DNA from 2 places in the Corynebacterium atrinae genome. Region 1 is predicted to be linked to the other one. Evidence: riboswitches for the same ligand, from Rfam matches in the RefSeq annotation. Region 1 holds a riboswitch; the other holds the start of a gene.
The links. Region 1 has a riboswitch for cyclic di-AMP ahead of CATRI_RS03345 (resuscitation-promoting factor Rpf1 domain-containing protein). Riboswitches for the same ligand answer to the same signal wherever they lie in the genome.
Positions count from the first base shown of each region.

Region 2: linked by a shared signal. The riboswitch ahead of CATRI_RS08840 (NlpC/P60 family protein) and the one ahead of CATRI_RS03345 (resuscitation-promoting factor Rpf1 domain-containing protein) in region 1 are both predicted to bind cyclic di-AMP.

Region 1 is NZ_CP046977.1:657,414-665,134, forward strand. It holds gene CATRI_RS03330 (DNA repair helicase XPB) at 1-1,061, opposite strand, end outside; gene CATRI_RS03335 (helicase-associated domain-containing protein) at 1,080-3,284, opposite strand; gene CATRI_RS03340 (hypothetical protein) at 3,350-3,541, shown strand; gene CATRI_RS03345 (resuscitation-promoting factor Rpf1 domain-containing protein) at 3,962-4,564, opposite strand; cyclic di-AMP (ydaO/yuaA leader) riboswitch at 4,574-4,752, opposite strand; gene CATRI_RS03350 (cold-shock protein) at 5,079-5,462, shown strand; gene CATRI_RS03355 (DUF2771 domain-containing protein) at 5,479-6,006, opposite strand; gene CATRI_RS03360 (glutaminyl-peptide cyclotransferase) at 6,018-6,812, opposite strand; gene CATRI_RS03365 (DUF3027 domain-containing protein) at 6,842-7,525, shown strand; gene CATRI_RS03370 (aminotransferase class IV) at 7,533-7,721, opposite strand, start outside.
Region 2 is NZ_CP046977.1:1,806,689-1,814,409, forward strand. It holds gene CATRI_RS08815 (acyltransferase family protein) at 1-434, opposite strand, end outside; gene CATRI_RS08820 (lysophospholipid acyltransferase family protein) at 530-1,270, opposite strand; gene CATRI_RS08825 (ROK family glucokinase) at 1,299-2,264, opposite strand; gene CATRI_RS08830 (glycosyltransferase family 4 protein) at 2,356-3,483, opposite strand; gene CATRI_RS08835 (C40 family peptidase) at 3,488-4,510, opposite strand; gene CATRI_RS08840 (NlpC/P60 family protein) at 4,704-5,324, opposite strand; cyclic di-AMP (ydaO/yuaA leader) riboswitch at 5,336-5,525, opposite strand; gene qcrB (cytochrome bc1 complex cytochrome b subunit) at 6,022-7,650, opposite strand; gene qcrA (cytochrome bc1 complex Rieske iron-sulfur subunit) at 7,650-7,721, opposite strand, start outside.

The sequences.
Region 1 (7,721 bases):
TTCCAGGGGGCGTCGTAGCGTTTGGGGCCGATGAGGGAGAAGACGTCACCCTCGCGGCCGTCCTCGCGCACGAGGGTGGCGGTGAGACCGAGGCGACGCCGTGATTGCAAGTCTGAGGTCATGCGGAACACGGGGGCCGGGAGGAGGTGAACCTCGTCGTAGATGATGAGGCCCCAGTCGCGGGAATCGAAAAGCTCCAGGGCCCGGTACTCGCCCTTCGTTTTGCGGGTGACCACCTGGTACGTGGCGATGGTGACCGGGCGGATCTCCTTGCGTTCGCCGGAGTACTCGCCGATCTCCTCGGCGGTGAGAGTCGTGCGCCGGAGCAACTCGTCGCGCCATTGACGGCCTGCGACGGTATTGGTGACGAGGATCAGCGTCGTCGCCTGGGCCCGCGCCATCGAGGCCGCCCCGACCATGGTTTTACCGGCCCCACAGGGCAACACGACGACTCCTGAGCCGCCCTCCCAGAACGAGTCGGCGGCGTAGCGCTGGTAGTCGCGCAGCTCCCAGTGTTCGTTGGCGGTGGACAAGGCGATGGGATGAGCTTCGCCGTCGACGTAGCCGGCAAGGTCTTCTGCGGGCCAGCCCACTTTGAGCAGTTCTTGCTTCAGTCGCCCACGTTCGGAGGGGTGCACGGCAAAGGTCTCGTCATCGATCCGCTCACCGAACATCGGTCGAATCTTTTTGTGCCGTTCCAGCTCGGCGAGGATCGCTGGCTCGGCCGATTCGAGGACGAGGCCGTGGGCCGGGTGTTTGTGCAACCGCACGCGACCGTAGCGAGACATGGTCTCGGCGACGTCGATAAGCAAAGGCTGGGGGACGGGGAAGCGGGAGAAACGCTCCAGGACATCGACCACCTGCTCGGCGTCGTGGCCCGCGGCGCGCGCGTTCCACAGCGCGAGGGGCGTGATGCGATAGGTATGCACGTGCTCGGGGGCGCGTTCTAGCTCGGCGAACGGCGCGAGGGCGGCGCGGGCCTCATCGGCCAGGGCGTGATCAATCTCCAGCAGGACCGTCTTGTCCGATTGCACGATGAGGGGTCCGTCGCCAAAAGCCATGGACGCCATTATGGCACGTCAGTCCAACAGCACCTCCGTGATGCGACGCAGCAGGAATCGCTGCACGTCACCAGAGACTTCGTCGAGGGCGTCGACTTGGCCGGCGCTCACCGTCAGCGGCGTCACCACCCGGTGCACAGCGCGCCCCTGCTTATCGACGAACCCGAGGGTCACCGTCCGCCCGCCCCGCGCCGCCGCCTGCAACACTGCCAGAGTCCTCCCGCTTTCGGCAGGTACTTTCTGGGAGGTGTCGTCCGCGTGGCGGATCGCGGTCACCGCCGCGGCAATGCGCTCGGTGGGTAAAGCGGTGGTGCGAGTGGCGGCTGGCGGGGGAGTGGGCAACCGCAGAGGTTGCGGACGAATGTCCAACAAGGCCCCCGAGGCATCCTCAGCCACGGGTTGGAAACCAGCCCCCCGCAGGGCGTCGATAACCCGGACCAAAGGGGCCTGGGAAATGGCGACGGTGGGGGCGATGATCTGGAGAGCGACGTCTTCGGCGGCAGGCGAGCGGCCGGCCTCAGCCAGGAGGGCTGGGTCATCGCAACGCACGTAGCTTAGCGCGGGTCCACCGCGGAGGGTGCCGTGGCGACGCGCGACGTCGTCGATGAGATAGGTGATGGACTGCGGCACCTCGCCGAGGACGTGGTCGCCCAGCCAGTTCTTCACCTCTTCCGCCGTGCGGCCGGCGTCGAGAGCGCGGCGAATGGACGCATCAGAGACCCGATAGACACTGGCCAACCCGCCCGAATCGAGGTCACCGAGCAACTCCAATTCCGTCTGCAGGGAACGGGGAAGCGGGCCCGGGGCGAGGATCGTCATATCCGCTTGCGCGATGACGCGCTCGACGGTACCCGGGGTGGTATCGGCAGCGACGGAGTCGGCATCGGCCTCCGGGTCGAGCAGCGCGCGCAACAGGGAAGTGGCGGTACCGCCGGCGAGGGCCCCAATCCAGCGGGCCTCGGCGAGGATCTCTTCCACGGTGCTCGGCGGCAAAAGAGTGGCGGCGATGGGGTGGGTGAAGAAGAAATCATCCAGCATGTCCTCGTCGCTCAAATTCACCCCGGGGGCAGGGTGGGAGAACTGAGAAAGCACGAGCTGGCGCTGCTCAGCCAACTGCGGGCGGAGAGACGCCTCGGAGAGCAAACGGATCGGGAGCTTCTTCTCATCCTTCTTCCCCACGAGCCACGTAGCCCAGGGGGAGGTGAGCCAGCTGCGCAACAGGGTCAGCCATTGCGTGCTCAGTTCCGCCTCTAACCATTCATCAGCCGCCTGCGTGGGAGCCAAGCCTTCCTCGCCGCGGGCGAGCAGCCGGGCAGCCGTGCCGAGGCCAACAAGCCGATTGATCTCTTCCTCGCTGACCCCGAGCTGGCGAGACAAGGAGGCCGTAGCCCGCACACCGAGAGCACCATCCTTGAGAAGTTCTGCCGGATGCGCACCTAGCCAATCCAGCAGCTGCCGCAGATGGCGGGCGACCTCGAGCCCCGCGCCGGCGCCGATGGTGTCGGCGCGGTCGAGGCCGCGGGCGTCGTTAAGCATCTCCCCTCTCACCCGCAGCGAGGGGACCAACGGCCGGGCCACCTGCGGGCGTCCCAAGAGTGCGGCGCGAATGCCGCGGGGTAGGCGCACGGTGCCCGCGTCAACGCGGGTGAGCAGTCCAGCGGAGAGGAGTTGCGAAATGGGGTGGGCGGGATCAGCATCTGGGGCGGCGTGCCTGGTCGTGCCCACGCCACCGGAATGGAGCAACGTGTCCAGAATGGCGCGCTGCTGGGCAGGAAGATCATCCGGCAACTGCGGAGTCGTGCTGTCCAGCAGCTGCCAATCCTGCGGCAACGCCGGCATCGCTTCACTAGTGAGGAGCAGGCTGCCGGGGCTGCCAAAGAGAATGGCGAGCGCGCTTAGCCTGTCCGCGGCCGCCTGGATCTGCCCTGGGGTGGCAGCGGGAATGCGCCGATCTGCTTCTTCATGGAGGGCGGTGGAGGTGATCGGCTCCAGCTCCGCCCCCAGCTCAGCCGCGACTTCGACCACCGCGAGCTCAAGCGCCGTGAGTGTCCTCAACGTCCGCCCGACTGAGGCACGCAGCTGCAAGCGAGCCGCCAAGGGGGTGATCCCCGGGGGGAGCGGCAAGACCACGTCGGGGCGCGCGCCGAGGAGGAAACTCAGCTCATCATCGCTGCGCTGTGCCAACCAGGTGCGGAAATCGGGACGATCGGGGGTAGATGTCATGGTGTGGACGAGTTTAATGGCAGTTCAAGTTACTTTTTGTCCCCGGGTTTGCAAGAATGGACGGCATGGCAAACGTTGAGAAGAAGGGCTACGTCGATCCGGCCTGGCCGAAGAATATCCCTGAAGACGGTCACGTGGTGACCGAATTGATCTCCAAGCTGGCTGGCGCGTCCAGCCCCTTCGGCGACGACACCGTGCTTCCGGTCCCGGCCGAGCAGCTCGGCTACGTCCACCCGTACACCCGCTTCAACCACTAAGCGTACTTTTCTTCCATCGCGGATCCCCCGCACCCCAGGCACGTTTGTGCTGGCCAGGGTGCGGGGGATTGGCGTGTCTGCGTCTCTCTCAACGTGAAAACCCGCTTTCGCTAACAACTTGGTGGGTTCGGAAGGCAGTTAGATGCCAGAGTTGTTAGCGAGTGCGGGTTTTGGGGTCGGCCTGGAAATCAGATGGCTCGGCCGACACACTCGTTCGCTACGGAGCCTTCGGCAACACGCTGCGCGCCTACGGGGTAAAAGTGCGATATGACTTCACCCATTAATCGAGTGGCGGGATCCGGGCACTCGATTAATGGGTGAAGTCATATCGCACTCTTGGCACCCACCCCACACTGGTCCCTCCGACGACTAAGCCCCCGCACCAAGCGGTGCGGGGGTGTGTCAGGCGTCTGGGGGAGTTTAGAGGCCCAGGGCCGGATCGATGATGTGGCGGTTAGCGCCGTAGAAAGCATCGAAGTTGCCGCGGTTGGCGCTGTAGGCGGCCTCGAGACCAGCCGGAACCTGCATGCCGAACTGAGCGAGGTTGCTCTGGATGGCGCTGTAGACTGCATCGACGGCGAGGGCGTCGGAGGAGGCGCCTGCCTGCTCGACGATCTGCTGGACGACGGCCGGGGCGTCAGCGGCCACGCTGCGCGGGGTCGGAGCGGAGTTCAGACCCAGACGTGCGGAGCAAGAGGGCCATGCGCCCCAGCCCTGGCCGGCGAGGGTGCGCTCGGCGACAGCGATCTGCTGCTCACGGGTGGCCTGGTAGGCGTAGGGGGCGAACTCGGCGCCGCCGTAGGCACGCCAGGTAGCCGGGGAGAACTGCAGTCCGCCGTGGTAGCCATTGCCGGAGTTGATCTGCCAGTTGCCACCAGCCTCACACTGAGCGAGACGGTCCCAGTCGGAGTCGGGAGCTGCGGAAGCGGTCGGGGCGAGCAGGGCAGCTGCTGCGCCGAAAGCGACGGTGGTGGCGGCGAACTTGGTGCCGAGGGACGCGGTCTTGCGGGAATGACGTGCCATGTTGAAAAGTGTTCCTCTCATATTGACGCCTGCGAAGTGAGCTGTCGGGTTCGGGCGGAGGATCACTGTGCCCGGCCAGATGGTGGCTTCACCCCGAGGGCGGATGCCCGTTGCGAAACTCTGGTGATACTTGAGGTCCGCGGTGGTTTCCCCGCTCCTGTCCACATGGAATTATTCACGATTGTGGTGCACGACTTACGTGGTCTCTCGCCATCCTGGACAGGATTCGGCGTGGGAGGCGAGGGGTATGACCGACGCTGTGCCTGCCATGCAGAGTAACGGTTTATAACGTTTTAGTCACGCTCGACTCACAAGTTGGCTCTAATTTCCTTTGGTCAAGGCGGGGCTGCAACGGTTTTTCCCAGGCCAGCCCCGCCAACCGCCTCTAGTGTGACGTGTGTCTCATTATGGTGCGGTGGCCGCGGTAACGGGCGGAGGAGGGCGCGTGATCCTCACCCGTGGCCGGGGTATACTCGTGCCTTCACGTGTTAAGAAAAGGAAAGTGGTGAGGATCGTGCCGATCGGCAAGGTGAAGTGGTACGACGCCGGAAAGGGCTTCGGTTTCGTCTCTAACCCGGGGGATGAGGATGTGTATGTCGGCAAGCAGGTGCTGCCTGAGGGCGTAGAAGAGCTGGTTGCTGGGCAGCGCATTGAATTTGACTTCGCTGCCGGCCGCCGCGGCCCCCAAGCGCTGCGCGTCAAAGTACTGGACTCCCCGCGCCGCCGGCCCACTCACAAGCACAAGCCGGAGGAACTCTCCAGCATGATTTCCGACTTGCTTACTTTGCTTGAAACCCAGGTGCAGCCCGGGCTCGCCGCTGGCCGTTACCCCGAGCGTAAGGTCGGCCGCCAGGTCGCGGAAATCCTCCGCGCCGTGGCGAAGGAGCTCGACGCTTAGTGCCGCGTCGCGTTCGCTAGCTCATCGTGCTCAGTGACCACACCGTTGTATAAGGAGTTTCCTCGCCGGCCTCGTTGTATCCGAGCATGACGGAGGAAACCTCGACGACCATGAGGCGGGGGCGGTCGGAGTTCTCGCCAGTCGGCTCGGTTGAACCCGGGATCTCCACTCGCTCTGCGTCGTTGGCGCCATGGAGTTGTTGGTCGTTGGCCGCCGGATCGTCGTAGATCATGAGGACTTGCCAGTCGTGGTCGTAGATCTCCTCGGGGATCTCTAGCACCAGCGTGTCCTCGGGGCCCACCGTTAGATTGGGTACCTCGCCTTCGGGGCATTCCACGCCTGGCTCGCACACCAGGTACGGGGAGATCTCGAGGGAGGTGTCTCCGACGCTCGCGCCGATAGTCACATCTTGCGGCTGTGGGCCGGGGCGATTGTTCCACCAATTCTGCAGCAACACACCGCCGACCAACAGGATAACGACGGCAATCAGAAGAGCGAGGATCTGCAGCAGGGACTTCTGCCGCGCCTGTTTACGGGTGGCCATGGGTCCCCATCCTACCGTTGGGGAACGAACTCAACCTCATACAGGTCGGGCCAGTGCTTGCCGCTGAGCAGGAAGCGATCGGTGCCGGGGATGTGCGCAATCCCGTTGAGGACATTGTTGGGATCGGGGTTGGAATTGTTGGGAAGCCCTGAGGCGTCGATGGTGCCGGTGACCTGGCCGGTGGCGGCGTCGATACGCAAGATGTCGGTGCTGAGGAAGACGTTGGCGTAGACGTTGCCATCGACGCATTCGAGTTCGTTGAGGTCGATGACTTCTTGGTCTTCACGGTTTACCACGGTGCGGGAGCGTTCCTCGAAGGTTACGGGGTCAAGGTGGCGCAACTCGTCCGTGCCGTCGGACATGATGAGTTCGTCCGCGAAGGAGCACAGCCCCCAGCCTTCACCGGGGTAGTCAACGCGGTCCAATTCCGCCAGCGTTTGCGCATCGCGCTTGATGGCGATCCCGTTGAGCCAAGTCAATTGCCAAATGACGTCGCCGTGACGGGTGATGCCCTCCCCGAAGAACCGCGGCTCCAGGTCCACCGACGCCAGTTCCTGGCCAGACAAGTCGCGGCGATAGAGGCGGGACTTGTCCCATTGGCCGGTACCGACGAGCAGAGTGCCGTCCTCTTCCATCTCCAACCCTTGGGTGAAGCTCAACACGTCAAATGGGTAGGAGGTGATGATGTTGGCCTCCAACGGTTCGACGGCCAGGCCCGCCTTCTCCTTGGGGGCCGCGCAGGCGCTCAAGGCGAGAGCGGGAACCACGGCTAAAGCGAAGGCTGAGGCGGCGACTCGGAGGCTCATGACCAACATTCTGCCCCAGATGGCCCATAATGAGTGGCGTGTCCCCTAGCAATCGTCGCCGGAAAAACAGCCCGCTTCTCGACGCCCAGGCCGTCGACCTCGCCCGCACCGCACTGGAGGAGCTCGGGGACGGCGGGGTAGGCGACCACATCGGGGTCCAGGTTCTGGGGCGCAATGTGGCAAATCACCGCTTCGCGGCGGATGTCCCCGGCTACAGCGGCTGGGAGTGGAACGCGGTCCTGGCCTGTGCCTCGGGCTCACGGCACGTCACTATCAACGAGCTGGCGCTCGTGCCCGCACCGAGCGGGGACGCGCTGCAGGCTCCCGAATGGGTGCCGTGGGCCGATCGGATTCGCCCTGGCGACCTAGGCCCCGGCGATCTCATGCCGCCGGAACCTGATGATTCGCGCCTCGACGACGAGGGAAAGCTCTCCGATCAGGGCCTGCGGGACGCGCTGCAGCGCTGGCGCACCGGCGAATATGGCCCGACCAGTGAGTTCGCCGAAAAAGCCACCCTCGACTGCGGCACCTGTGCCTTCTTTGTCCCCGTCGGCGATGTCATTGGCTCCAATTTCGGGGCTTGTGTCAATGAATACTCGGCCGACGGCCACCTGGTGCATGCCAAGTACGGCTGCGGTGCCCACTCGCGCACTCCCGCCGACTCGCTTGTCGACGCCCCCGATGCCTACGACGACGAAGGCATCATCTTCTAGTCGTCTTCTAGACGTTTTCCGCCTTTGCCCACATCCGCTCGTTGATCTCGCGGTGGGTGGGAGCCCCTCCCCGTGGTTGACCGGTGATCTGCGGCGGAAGAGTGGAACCGTATTCCATCCAACCGGTGACGTTGCGGACACCTTCCAGCGAGCTCATCAACCACGTCTCCTTGGTGCGGAGCTGATGCATGGGCAG
Region 2 (7,721 bases), 1.1 Mb from region 1:
AGTTTTCGAACTGCCCACAGGATGAGATTAAACACAATGAGCGTCAGCAGGAACCAATACATGGTTCGGCCTTCTGCGAGGTATTCAACATACTTTCCCGCCACCGGCATCGGTGAGCCGTCAAACAAGTGGTACTCGCGGAACTTCAACCACAGCTCAATAGGGCCCCAAAAAACATATGGGACGATGAAAAACCAGAGACGCTTGAGAAAGAGGTCAGCGAAGGATAGCCGCAAAACCTTGGCGGAGAAGAAACCACTGACGAGGAAGAACAACGGCATGCGCAGCGGGTCGAGGAGGCGATTGGCGTGTGCCAGCATCGTGTCCATGCCGCCTGGAACCGCCAAACTTACGTGCAAAACAACCACGCCAAGAATGGAAAGCCCTTTGGCAATGTCCGGCCAGTCGAGGCGTTGCTGGGCGCTCAATGTCATACCCTTCACCCCAAGCTGATAATGCTATTCAATAGACCTGTACTCAACAATTCACTCAAGTACTCTATCCGGGGATTTAGCAGGATACAAGCGGGTCAGTGCAAGTTAGGCTCGGCTCCATAGGGGTACCCATGGCCTGCTGCCAAGGATTCCTTCACCTCCGAGGCATACACATCGACATAGGGTTCACCCGTCATGTCAGACAAAATCGCCATGATGTGATCCGTCAGGGGGCGGCTCGCTTCCCGCGAATCCGGGTCGATGCCCAGGGACGTGACATAGCCGCGGGCGTCGATAGGCTCCCCGACCTTCATCCGCACCTTGGCCGGACGCGGGACCCACGTACCGATGGGATTTGCGTTGCGGGCACCGATCATGGCGACGGGAACGATGTCGACGTGGTTGGCCAGCGCAATCCGGGCCATCCCCGTGCGCCCCTTATAAATCCGGCCATCCGGCGAACGCGTCCCTTCCGGATAGATGGCAAAGATCTCGCCCTTATCCAAAATTCGCGTGGCCGCCTCCAACGTCGCGTCACCAGCATTGGAGGCCTTACGATCAACCGGCACCTGGGCCGTGGCCTTAAAGAACCACCGCTGGATCGCGCCAACGACGCCGGTGTTAGTGAAGTACTCCGACTTGGCCGGGAAAGTTACCTCGCGGGGGCACACCGCCGGGAAGTAGAACGAGTCCATCACGGATTGGTGATTAGAAGCAATGACGACCGGGCCCGTGGCAGGGATGTTCTCGAGGCCGGTGACCTCCACTCGGTTCCAGACCTTCAGCACCGGGCCGATCAACACATTTCGAAACATCCAGTACCACTTGTTGCTCATATCTTCTCCCGGAACAATCGCCTAGTTGTTAGAATTTTTCCTGCTGGCGGGCCAGATCAGCCACGCCAATCATACCTGCATCCGCACCTAGTTCTGCCCGCGAAACGGTTGGCAGCGGTCGGTGACCCGCCCCGACAATTTTGTCCGCCATGTTCGCTGAAGCCGCATCGAGGAAAAGGTCCGCATCGCGCGACACTCCCCCACCCACGATGATCATCTCTGGATCGAGCACGTCCTGCACGATCGCCAGCCCCTCACCGACCCACCGGGCAAAGCTCTCTACCGTGCGCACTCCCAGCGGATCACCCAGGCGAGCGGCCTCCATGACCATGTGGCCACTCACCTTGTCGCGATCCATAAGAATCGCCCGATAGAGGGGGCTTTCCTCAGCCTTAACCGTTGGAGCCAAATCCCAGGCAGTGTCGACCAAGGCCGTCCCCGAGGCGTAGCGTTCCAAGCACCCGCGCTTCCCGCAGGAGCATTCACGCCCGCCGTGAACAACCGTCAGATGGCCGAATTCGGGGGCGGTACCAAAAGCCCCGCGAAATAGAGTGCCGTTAACCATCAATGCCGCGCCGATACCCGTACCGAGAGCAAAGAACACCCAGATGCCAGCGCCTTGCGCCGCACCGAACCGGTATTCGCCCCAGGCGGCAGAGTTGGCGTCGTGCTCAAGCCGCACGGGTAGCCCAAGGCGCTCCGCGAGAATGCGCCGTACGGGAGCATCCCGCCATGGCAGGTGGGGAGCGAATCTCACGACTTCGCACTGCGGATCAAGGAATCCCGCCACGGCCAATCCGACCGCAGCAATGTCATGGTGCCCGCTTAGATCCGACACGATCTCCACGATCGTGTCTTCCAATTCCACGGCGGTCGACGGTGTGGCGGCAACCCGGATGTCAGTAATTCTTCCCTGCTCATCCACCACTCCCGCTCGAATGTTGGTGCCGCCGATGTCGAAGCCGACCGTTACACGGGGCGGAGTGGAAGTCATCAGGGCACCTTCATCAAACTGGAAGCTGGTCTTGAGCGTAATTGTGTAATCAGAAAAGTATATCGAGGCCCGTGGAACCCAGTCACATTGGTTAGACCAGGCTCCGCAGCCTCTGGCCCATAATCTGCCACGTCCAGTGCTTTTCGACGTTCGCGCGGCCCGCCGCCCCCATCGCCCTCCGGCGATCGACGTCCCCCAGGAGGCCACGAAGTGCCTCCGTCAAAGCCGAAAGGTCGCGTCCGTCGACGACGACACCGGTCTCCTCCGTCACGGTCTCCGGTGCCCCACCGGAGGTGCCCGCCACAACCGGCACTCCGCTGGCTTGGGCTTCCAGGTAGACGATACCGAGGCCCTCGACATCGAGGCCTTTCCCACGAGTGCGCGCCGGCATGGCAAAAACATCCGCCGCGGACAGGACCGCTCGCATCTGGTCGAACGGCAACGAGCCAGCGAAGACCACGAGGTCGTCTACCCCGCTAGCCGTGGCCAGGCGCCGCAAGCGGCGTTCGTCGCGACCCCGACCGATGATGAGCAATCGTACCGACGGGAATTCTCGCCTCAGCTGGGGAAGTGCCCGAATCAGCTGATCCTGACCTTTGCGAGGCACTAGGCGCGAAATGCAGGCCACCACCGGTTGATCGGGCCCGAGATTCATCCCAGACCGAGTATCGACGCGTTCTTGAGCTGTCGCCGGGGTAAACAGGTCCACGTCGACGCCCGAAGGCAAGTGAACAAATTCAGGGTGCGGACCGAAAGCCGAACGAAATCGCCGCAATGTGTATTCAGAGATGAAGGTGACCACATCCACCGTGTTGCCGATCCTCCGCAGCACCTGGCGAGCTCCCGGAATCATCGACCATCCGACTTCATGCCCGTGAGTAGACGCAATGATCTTCCGGGCTCCCGCGCGGCGAGCATTGTGGGCCATGAGCGCCAGAGGCGCCGCTGCCCCAAACCACACAGTGTCAATTTTCTCCTGCGCGATGATCTCCGCCATGCGCCGCGACGTCGCCGGAGTAGGCAGCATGACCCTCCGAGGCCACCGGACAACCTTGTACTCCGCCTGCCGGTCGTATTCAGCCGCCAGGGCAGCATCCTGTGTGGAGGCGAACACGATGACCTCTGATGGGTCAAGCGTGGCAACGAAGTCCCGTACATAGGATTGGATGCCCCCGACTGTCGGGGGAAAGTCGTTGGTGACGAGAAGAGTGCGCGCCATAGGGCTAGAAGCGCGCAGCGCCGGCCCACGGCATGGAGTCGACCGAGACCACCTGAACCGGAATGCCGTAGTCCGAGGCATGGACGAGCTGCCCGTTCCCGATATACATCCCCACGTGGGTCACACCCGGGTAGTATCCGACGATGTCTCCCGGCTGGAGCTCCGCCCGAGAAACCGGAGTACCTCCGGCGAGCTGTGCCTGAGAAGTGCGCGGAATGGACTTCCCCTGCTGCTGGTAAGCCCAGTACATCAGGCCAGAGCAGTCAAATTGGTTCGGACCGCTTGCACCCCAGCCATATGGCGAACCCAGCTTGCTCAATGCTGCCGACACCGCGCCACTCCCGGCAAAGGAGGCGATGTCCAACCCGGTGAGAGGGTTATTCTTTGCCATCCACCTAGCTCGGTCTTCGGGACTGAGCCCGTTGACCTTCTCCTCGATATCCTTCACCCGTGCTTTGAGTTCATCCTGCTGCTCCTCGAGCGTGCGCTTTTGTTGCTCCAGCAGTGACTGCTGGAACCCAGCCTCCGCCAAAGCACGGGAGGCGTCGGTATGCGCCTTACCTGCCTCCGCAGTGGCGTCGGAAAGCTTTTCGACGGCCCTCTCCGTGTTCCGCGTCAGCGTCGCTAGATACGCCGAGCGATCGATGGCGTTTTGGGGGCTGCGGGCCGCTATGGCATTGGTGATGGGGTCAATCATGGTACCGCGGTATTTCGCCCCCGCAATGTCATTAACCTGCCCCTGGAATGCCCGCTCAGCCTCCTGGGCAACCTGTGCCCGCTCGCGTGCGCCTTCAGCCTCCACCCGCAGCGAATCGAGGTGTTGCTGGCTTTCCTCGATATCAACCTCGAGTTGCTTGACTTCTTCGCTCTGGCTGGTTGCCTCATGAGAAATCTCGTCCATCGCCGCGATGAGCGTATCGACATCATCAGCGCGCACCATCGCCTCATTCGAGGTCAACAGCACAGCTGCCACAATGCTGGCAGCAATGGTTCGGTATCGACGATTGAGGTGCAGACGAAAAGACAAGGGAACGCTCTCTACAACTGGGTGAAACACAAAGGACGTTCCAACTATAAGCCCCTCCTGAGGAAGAGTTGCTAGCCGCCTAGAAAGTCGTGACTTAAGCGACGAGTGTGACCAAAGTGCCTAACCGGACCAAGGATGGAATCACCAACGCCGCCCAACACAACTGGTGCGGGGCGGCGCGGAAGAGTGCAGCCTAGAAGCGCACTGCCGAGTGGATCGGCATGTAGTTCAGGGGACGCTCAGCGACCGGAGTGCCGGAGCCGAGTGCGTCGATGATCATGCCGTTGCCAGCGTAGATGCCAACGTGCGATGCGCCGCCGTAGTAAGCGATGACGTCGCCGGGCTGCAAGGAATCAAGAGAAACCTGCTGGCCAGCAGATGCCTGCGCCTGAGAGGTGCGCGGGATCGACTTGCCCACCTGCTGGTATGCCCAGGAGGTCAGACCGGAGCAGTCGAAAGCGTTCGGCCCCACAGCACCCCAGCTGTAGGGAGCGCCAATCTTGGAGCGGGCAGCTGCGACGATAGCCTCGCCCGTAGAGTTCGACGAGGATGCAGCAATTGGGTTGGGGACGTTGGAGGTGAAGTTGTTAACCTCGGCCTGCAGGTTCGGGATGAACTGCTGAGCAACGGGGTTGGACTGAATGCCGGGTACCGCGTCGAGGCCCTGAACGTTGAAACGAATGTCCGTGTTCGGGACTGCGACCTCGACTGCGTTAGCAGCGCCGGGGGCCAGAAGGGTTGCACCCATAACGACGGCGGAGGCAGTCGCTGCGCGACGGGTAGCGGTCTTGCTGATACGGCGGTGCTTTGCCATGGATATTTCTCCAAATCTTCCTGTGCGCCTACCGGGTTAGCTGTCGGGTTGGGAGACGGAAGCTTCCCTACCCCACTCCACGGCGATCAAATCGCCGCTCTTGCGGGAATTCACCCCAGATGAATGCTGGTGGTTCCCCGGCCCCTCCCCACTGGCACCCCTAGTGGAATACCCTCGGTTCGGATTAGGCTTGGTATTTTCAGTTCACATCATGTGGCTGCTTCATGGTGAAGCACCTCAATGTCTCAATCAGGTTACGAAACAACAACGAAACTTGTCCAACCCACACGTCAATCAGGCGTTGTTATGAAGCCGTTATCAACCCGTCGCGGCAGAGGCGACCTCCGACTGACAGGCAAGACGATTGGGACATGACCTCCAATAAGGACACGAGATATCTGCGACTACCTGCAACGATGCCATCCCCTTTTGAGTCAGAAAACGTTCCAAGAATGCTCTCCGGAGACTCCCAGCTTCGGCGACAAACGTTTTTTGTGATCCCGCTCACACCCTTAAGGATAATGTCCCATCCGCACCGCGAGTCACAAATGTAACGGTTCGAGATGCCTTCCTCGTGTTGAGCCTTCTGCACTAGACGAACGCGACAGCGCTTCTCCTATATATAAAGAAGGAGCCCGGCACCCCCAGGTATTGGGTGCCGGGCTCCTAATTGGTGAGCGCAGTCTTTCAGAACCTACTAGTCGAGCAGGCCCTTGTCGCGATCAGCCTGACGATTAGCCTCTTGCAGCTTCTCGAACATGGCCTTCTCTTCTGCCTCATTCTCGTGGTGAATGGAGTCGAGGCGATCGGTGACATCCTGCGGATCCGGGCTGAACGCGCCGCCGCGGCTGACGACATCGGCGAAGCCGAGCTCGTTCATCTGCTTCGGGACTCGTGCGCCTGCGTACGCCAACGGCACCGGGTGCCCATGAGAGTCGACCGGGCCTAGCGGCTGGTGGATCTCGACGAAGGCACCATTCGGCATCTGCTTGATGACGCCGGTTTCGATACCGTGCTCCAGGACCTCGCGGTCAGAGCGCTGCAGACCAACACAGATGCGGTGAGTGACGTAGTAGGCCAGCGGCGGCAAGATGATGATGCCGATGCGTCCCACCCAGGTCATAGCATTCAGCGAGATCTGGAAGAAGTGGGCCACGTGGTCGTTACCACCAGAGATGGTAACCAGCATGAAGAACACGATGGACATAACGCCGATGCCGGTACGAACCGGAACATCGCGCGGACGCTGCAGCAAGTTGTGGTGAGCATCGTCGCCAGTGGCCTTCTTCTCAATCCACGGGTAAGCGAACAGAGCCACGACCATCAGACCACAGACCAGGGCAACCCAGAAGGCGGAGGGAATGGTGTAGTTGCCAAGGTAGAGCTCCCACGCCGGCATGACTCGGGCAACACCGTCAGTCCACAGCATGTAGACGTCAGGCTGGGAGCCTGCGGAGACCTGCGAAGGATTGTAGGGGCCGATCGTCCAAATAGCATTGATCGTGGTGAGGCCGGACATCAGCGCGAGCACACCGGCGGTCAAGAGGCCGAAGCCGATTGCCTTGGTGGCGAACAGCGGCATGATGCGAATACCAACCACGTTGTTCTCGGTGCGGCCAGCGCCCGGGAACTGAGTGTGCTTCTGGTACCAAACCAGGGCCAGGTGAGCCGCAATCAAACCGAGGATAATGCCCGGAATGATGAGGACGTGCGCGATGTAGAAACGGTCCAGCATCAGATCGGACGGGAAGTCGCCACCGAAGATGAGCCAGTGCAGCCAGGTACCGATGATCGGCAGACCAACAATGATGGCAGACATGATGCGCAGGCCGACGCCGGAGAGCAGGTCATCCGGGAGGGAGTAGCCCATGAAGCCTTCGGCCATGCCGAGGATGATGAGGGTACAACCGATGATCCAGTTGGCTTCACGCGGGCGACGGAACGCACCGGTGAAGAAGACGCGCAGCATGTGCACGACCATGGCCATCATGAACATCAGTGCGGCCCAGTGGTGCATCTGCCGGACGAAAAGGCCTCCGCGGACTTCGAAGGAAATATCCAGGGCCGTTGCGTAGGCACGTGACATTTCGACGCCGTTGAGCGGAAGGTACGCACCGTCGTAAATCACCTTGGTAATCGACGGGTCGAAGAACAGTGCCAGGTACACACCGGTCAGCAGCAGGATGATGAAGCTGTAGAGCGCCATCTCTCCCAGCATGAAGGACCAGTGGGTCGGGAAGACCTTGTTCAACTGCGGGCGAATGAGGCCCGCGATGGTGTAGCGGGAATCGATATTGTTGCCAGCTTGGGCAAGTTTTTTGCTCATTATGACTTACGCTCCCAGAATGCCGGGCCGACGGGCTCAATGAAGTTACCGTTTGCTACCAGGTAACCGTC